DNA from 2 places in the Microbulbifer sp. ABH2_005 genome. Region 1 is predicted to be linked to the other one. Evidence: predicted binding sites of a transcription regulator. Region 1 holds the regulator's gene; the other holds the start of a gene.

Region 1 (3,417 bases):
TGTAGCTCGCTGGCATCGCCGCGAATGCTGCAATCCCCTTCGCAGTCCACCGTGACCGGGTGGCGGTCACCGCTAAAGCTGCGCGCCTCCCGGGCAACCCGCTCCATCAACTCGCGGACATCCACGGAGACGTCGCTGGATTTCCGCTCGGAAGTCTCCAGGCGTGCCAGGAGAAGCAGATCGTTGACCAAAGTGGTCATACGCGCGGCTTGTTCCTCCATCTGAACCAGGGGGCGTCGCCAGGCGGGGGGAGCCATATCGCTGCTCTGTAGGGTTTCCAGGTAGCCGGCGATTACGGTGAGCGGAGTGCGCAGTTCGTGGGAGACGTTAGCGACAAAATCCCGGCGCATCTGCTCGAGATTGTGCAGGCGAGTGATATCGCGAACGATCACCAGAGCTTCATCCTTGCCGTAGCGGGTGACTTCCAGCTGTAGGTGAAGAGCTTCATTGCCTGGGGCCTGCAGGGTCAGTGGTCCACGGGGACTGTTGTCCTCGCTGTGCATATAGCTGACAAATCCGGGATCGCGCACGAAGTTCACCAGGGACTGTCCCTGATCGCTGGACTGTAGGCCGAGCAGCTCGCCGGCGGCGGGGTTCCACCAGGCCAGGTGGTCGCCATTTTCCAATGCCACAATACCTTCGCGCAGGGCACTGGTACTGTCCTGAACACGGCGCAACATGGCATGCAGCTTTTGTTTTTCGCGGCGGTGGCGGCGCTGCATGCGGTAGAAGTCGTCGTAGATTTCGCCCCAGATGCCAAAAGCGGTGGGCGCAGGGCCGCGGCGGCCATTGGCCAGCCAGCGATTGAAGCGGTGCTGTTGCCACAGTACCGAGAGCAGGTAGGCTGCCAGCCCTAAGATCAGGGTCAAGGACCACTCGGAGGTGGTGAACCCTAGGGTTAAGCAGCCCAGTGCAATAATTAAAAAGCGCGAAAATTCGCCAATACTGCGATCCAACATAGCCTTGCCGTGTTACCTGGCGGTCGTCGGGAGGGCTGGTATCCACCCCCGCACTCAGTACATCTTAGAAACCCGATCCTCTACAGGAGTGACCAAGGGTTACCGCGGGAGTCAGTGCCGATCCAGAAGGATTGTCACACTTTTTCGACAGTTTGCACAGAAAATCGATAGCCGGTGCCGCGCACTGTCTGGATATAGCGGTCGTGACCATCCAGTGCCAGTGCCTTGCGTAGGCGGCGGATATGTACGTCGACCGTGCGCTCCTCCACATACACATTACCGCCCCAGACATGATCCAGCAGTTGGGTGCGGGTGTAGGCGCGCTCCTGGTGAGAGAGGAAGAAGGTCAGCAGGCGAAATTCGGTCGGGCCCATATCCACCGGCTGTCCCTTGATGTTGACCCTGTGGCTGATAGGGTCCAGAACCAAATCTCCGGCGCTGAGGGGGTCTTCGGGAGTGGCTGGGCCGGCGCGACGCAGTACCGCCTTGAGGCGCGCCACCAGTTCCCGGGGAGAGAATGGCTTGGTGATATAGTCGTCGGCGCCCGTCTCTAACCCTTTGATTTTATTATCTTCTTCACCCTTGGCGGTGAGCATGATAATGGGCACCGCAGTGGTCAGCTCGTCGCGCTTGAGGCGGCGGGCCAGCTCCACACCGGACACATCGGGCAGCATCCAATCGAGGAGAATGAGGTCTGGCTTTTCGTCGATGACCAGGGCGTGGGCCTCCTGGGCGTTCTCCGCCTCCAGGCAGCGGTAGTCTGCCATTTCCAACGCCACCCGCAGCATATCGCGGACTGCTGCTTCGTCGTCGACAATCAGGATTGTTTTACTGTGCATTTGGCTGCCATACCCGTTCTGTTGTCAGAAGTTCCCGGTTATGACCGGGGATTAAACGGGATTTATATGACAAATATATGACGGTTGTGCCTCAACTCCCAGACCTGGATCAATTGAAGAGGTAATGCAGGAATATTCCGGCAAATATCGCCAATCCTACCCAGTTGTTATGGAGAAATGCTTTGAAGCAGGCGTTTCTGTCCCGGCCGCGGATCAGCCACTGCTGGTAGGAAAAGAGCGCCGCCACGATAGCCATAGCCACATAGTAAATGGCGCCGAGAGCAAAGCGCTGGCCCATCAACAGTAGTGCCAGTAACACCAAAACCTGCAGGGCTGCAGTCATGGCTCTGTCCATATCCCCGAACAGAATTGCCGTGGATTTGACCCCGATTTTCAGGTCGTCATCCCGATCCACCATGGCGTAGAAGGTGTCGTAGCAGAGAGTCCACAACAGGTTGGCAGTATAAAGAAGCCAAGCCTGTGGCGGGACTTCGCCAGTCACTGCGGCAAAAGCCATGGGGATGCCCATACTGAATGCCGCACCCAGTACCACTTGTGGCAGGTGAGTATGGCGCTTAGCGAAGGGGTAGCAGAAGGCCAATGCCAGTGCTGGCAGTGATAATAAAATCGTTAGCCGGTTGGTGGTGAGGACCAGTAGAAAAGCCGCGAAGCTGAGCCCGGCAAAGAGGCCCAGGGCTGCCTTGGGGGTAATACTTCCTGTGGCGAGTGGGCGCGTGGCGGTGCGCTTTACATGGCCGTCAATCTCGCGGTCGGCAAAGTCGTTTACCGCACAGCCGGCCGCACGCATCAGTATGACTCCCAGGGTGAACACCGCAAACAGGTGCAGCCCTGGCCAGCCGCCCGCGGCGAGCCAAAGTGCGGCCCAGGTTGGCCATAGCAGTAGCAGGGAGCCGATGGGCCTATCCATACGCGCCAATTGCCAGTAGGGCATTACTGCGGGCCAGCGCGCGGCGATTTGTTGGCTGATCACGGTAGCTTATCTCCCTGTGTTTGGTTATTGGTTTGTGGGGGCTATGGGTGGGCCGTCGGGACGAAAGTGCGTGAGGAAGGCCTCTGCCACCAGCAGGGGTTTGCCCCGCAGCCAAAATATTGAACGGCGCCCCCAGACGTTATCGCCCTCGTTGCAGAGCCCTTGAGCCTGCAAATCGGGGTTGCGGCGCAACTGGTTGAACTCTATTTCACCGCGGCGGATTCCCGGTTCGCTGAAAAGCAGCTCCCCCAGGGGGCGGCTGTCCAGGCTGCGCAGGTTGCGGGACTTGCCCTGCAGGCTACGCAGGGGCAGGACACTGCGTGCGTAAACCCAGGGCTGGCCACAGCCCAGCAATAAAACCTCCCGCACCAGGGCGCGGCTGCGGCGATTTAAATTGAGTGCGCGGCATTCCTCGGCGCGAGGCAGTTGCCAGCTCTGGCCTAGTACCCGCACGCTAAAGTCCCCTCCACTTAATTGCTTCAGGGCTGCAGTGAGCGAACCGGTGTAGGCCAGCCACGGCATCAGGTTTTCCGGTGGCTGGGACTGCGCCGGTTCAAATGGCCGCCCCTGCCAATCGCCTGCAGGTACAAATGGAGATTGGTGCAACGATAACTCCGGAGTCTGCAAA
Region 2 (3,417 bases), on a different contig from region 1:
GGGTGCCAAGGAGCGCCAGAAGCACCGGCAACCACCTGGGGCTGGCACCCAGTAACACCCCCAAAGTTCGGGCCAAAACCTGCCCCAGCAGAAGTAAAAATCCAGCCACCATGCCCACATGCAGCCCCGATATGGCCAAAAGGTGTGCGGTCCCTGTCTCCCTTAAAAGGTCCTTATCGGCATGGGAAAGACCACTGCGGTCTCCCAATAACAGCGCTGTGACCAAGGCATTCTGATTTATCGGTAGCTTTTGAATCCTCTCCCTCAAAGTGTCTCGCAAAGCAGAGAGCCCTGCAGCCTGCTCCAACCACTGCGGATCACCATTATGAGTACGCACATAGCCCGTTGCATATACGCCACGCCGTAAAAGCCAGCCCTCATAATCGAAGGTATGGGGATTCACACTGCCGCGCGGGCGCTTCAATCGCACCGATAACATCCAGCGGCTATTACCGCGCAAGCGCGCTTGCACCTCTTCATCTGCTCGATACCAGGTGAGATAGAGGAGGCTGCCTATATCAATACCCCCTACCCCAGCCTCCAAGACCCTCGCCTGGAAGCGTATATCCCTGGTAGCGGCACCCTGTGATGCATGGTTATTTCTGACTTCGGGCAGGGATACAACCTCGACTCTTAGGCGCTGATCTATGCCATGTGCCGTTTCGGGTAAACGCTGTTCAAGCGCAGTTTTATTGCTCGATAGCGCCCAAAGAGCTCCGAGTAATGAGGTGACAAGTAATAGAGAGAGGGAGCGTCTTTGAGGAATGGAAAGCAACAGTAGTAAAACAACCAGGTATACCCAGAGTACCGCCCCTATTTCTGGCAAAGCAGGCAGCATGCCAATAACTGCGATCGACAGAGAGAACACCCAAAGGACTAGAGTGAGGCTCCTTGGCCACAGAGTAGATTTGTGCCCCAGTCTCCCACTAAATCTGTACATTTTTTGTGCAATTCCTGTGGCGCCCATCCCTGTAAAAAGCCCTGTAATAACAACGCATTCAGTTATTCAATTCGCCACACAAAATAGGCACCCTAGAACCAAAAAACACCTGTAATCGGCGTGCCATGCCGCATTGTGACTGCCTTAACTGTTATTCATGGCACCTATTGGTCATATTTTTTTAAGAAAAATGCCATGTTTCACATGTTTGTAATATTCAGGTCGCAGAATCCGCACCAAATCGAGGGGCAACCAAAGGACTAAACGGAAGGCTTCCCCTCAACCCACAACCATAAACTGTGCGAGACGACTATGAATAAGACCGCTCTCTCTCTGGCCATTGTTGCCATGATCCCTACTCTGGCCAGCGCCCAAGAAGAAGGCGATGTCCTCGACTTTTACGGCAAAGCCAATGCTACCTTTCAGTCTGCTGACGAAGGTGATGGCTCTGTAACCGACGTTCAAAGCAACGCTTCCCGCTTGGGTGTTAAGGGCGAGATCGCCCTGACCGACGGCATCAAGGGTATCTACCGTATGGAATACGAAGTAGATATGGACGGCGACGCTGACGATACTTTCTCCCAGCGCAACATCTACGCAGGCCTGGAAGGCGGCTTCGGTCAGGTAATCGCGGGTAAGTTCGATACCCCACTGAAGGTTGCTCAGAAGAAAGTTGACCTGTTCAACGACCTGGAAGGCGATATCAAAAGCCTGATCACCAGCAGCGACAACCGCGAAGAAGACGCTCTGCAGTACACTACTCCGTCTTTCGCTGGCTTCAAAGCTTCTGCTGCTTACATTAGCAACAAAGATGAAGTCATTGGTTACGAGATCGTTGGCCAAGATGACGATGGTAACGACATCTTAGGTAAAGAAATCAAGCGCAACAACGGCATCTCTACTTCTATTGCTTACGATAACAATGGCGTTTACATGGCCTACGCTTTCGACCAAGACGTTGAAGGCCAGGACGTTGACGTTCAGCGCTTTGTAGCTCAGTACAACATCGGCCCTGTACAGGTTGGTGCTCTATTCGAAGACCAGGAAAACGCTGACGGCGAAAACGCCGATGGCTGGATGGGCTCTGTAGCGTACAAAATCGAGCAGTGGACTCTGAAAGCTCAGTACGGTCAGTCCGACATTAAGAAAGAAGACGGCGAAACTTACAGCCTGGGCGTTGACTACAAGTTCAACAGCGCAGCAAAAGTATTTGGCTTCTACACCGACGAAACTGCTGATGGCGATTACGACCGCAGCTATGCCGGTATCGGTGCTGAATACAAGTTCTAAGAGCACTTGTAACGGCGGTCATCCAAATTGGGAAGAGCTGTTTGACCGTCGTATGATTTGAGAGCTTGAATTAGGCGGCCTATGGCCGCCTTTTTTTTATTGGAAGCCACAAAGCCACATTGCGGCAGCCCATCAAATAACCAACTTCTCCATGAAAAGATGCACTGGCATTGCCTGTAACTGTTGTTGATCAGAAAATAAAGCTAATATTTTCTCTGCTTGGCCTGAAGGGAAACGTGCAGCCAGATTGGAATGGAATTTCTTCAACAAAAGCGGTATCCCCTCTTTACGGCGTCGACGATGACCAAGGGGATATTCCACCACTACATTCTCTGTTGCCTTGCCCCCCTTAAAAAATACCTGCACACCATTCGCAATTGAACGCTTATCCGGATCAAGGTAATCCTTGGAATAGCAGCCATCTTCCACGACCGTAATTTTCCCGCGCAGCACATCAATTTCCGGATGGGACTGATGGAATTCATCCTCGTAATAACCAGCCTGTAAATCCCCAAACAAAAGAGCTACAGCCACGATATATTGCAGGCAGTGGTCGCGATCCGCTGGATTGGCGAGAGGACCGCTTTTACTAATAATTCGTATTGCAGATTGGTGGGTGGCCACGACAATCCTATCAATATCCCCCACTCTGTCTTTCACCTGCGGATGTAAAAAAATCGCAGCCTCACAGGCCGTCTGGCCATGAAATTCCGCCGGGAAGGAAATCTTGAAAAGGATATTTTCCATTACATAGGAACCGTATCTGCGCGGAAACTTGAATTGCTGCTCCTCCAACGGTTTTATTGCCTGATCAGCATTGGTTTTACTGAAAGCCACGTCATAAAAGCCCCACTGCTTCGCCGTAAGTACGGTTGGTATACCCATCTCACCACGCATGGCCATATCCGCCAAGCGAACTCCCCTTGCCGTGGCATCTCCTGCCGCCCAAGATTTACGCGAACCCGTATTGGGGAAGTGCCTGTAGGTACGCAGGGCACTACCATCTACCCAGGCCTGGGAAATCGCCGCCAGTAATTCTTCCCTGCCTCCCCCCATCAACCAAGTAGCAATCGCTGTAGAAGCCACGCGAACCAACAATACATGGTCCAAGCCGACGCGGTTAAAGCTGTTTTGTAATGCCAGTATCCCCTGGATTTCATAGGCCTTGATCATCGCCTCCAACACCT

The links. Region 1 encodes PhoB, which activates phosphate uptake and scavenging genes when phosphate is short. Its sites were predicted from a motif close to TGTCATAAANNTGTAACA; they were not measured.
Region 2: ACXAFI_RS08250 (porin) is a predicted target of PhoB. The motif match lies at 1,110-1,127, and genes of this name have one in related genera.

What each region holds. Positions count from the first base shown of each region.
Region 1 is NZ_JBSWWI010000002.1:151,041-154,457, forward strand. Features, by position in the region: gene phoR (phosphate regulon sensor histidine kinase PhoR) at 1-959, opposite strand, end outside; gene phoB (phosphate regulon transcriptional regulator PhoB) at 1,094-1,798, opposite strand; gene ubiA (4-hydroxybenzoate octaprenyltransferase) at 1,908-2,750, opposite strand; gene ACXAFI_RS18170 (chorismate--pyruvate lyase family protein) at 2,814-3,395, opposite strand.
Region 2 is NZ_JBSWWI010000001.1:1,893,230-1,896,646, reverse strand. Features, by position in the region: gene ACXAFI_RS08255 (DNA internalization-related competence protein ComEC/Rec2) at 1-838, opposite strand, end outside; gene ACXAFI_RS08250 (porin) at 1,253-2,230, shown strand; gene ACXAFI_RS08245 (bifunctional 2-methylcitrate dehydratase/aconitate hydratase) at 2,363-3,417, opposite strand, start outside.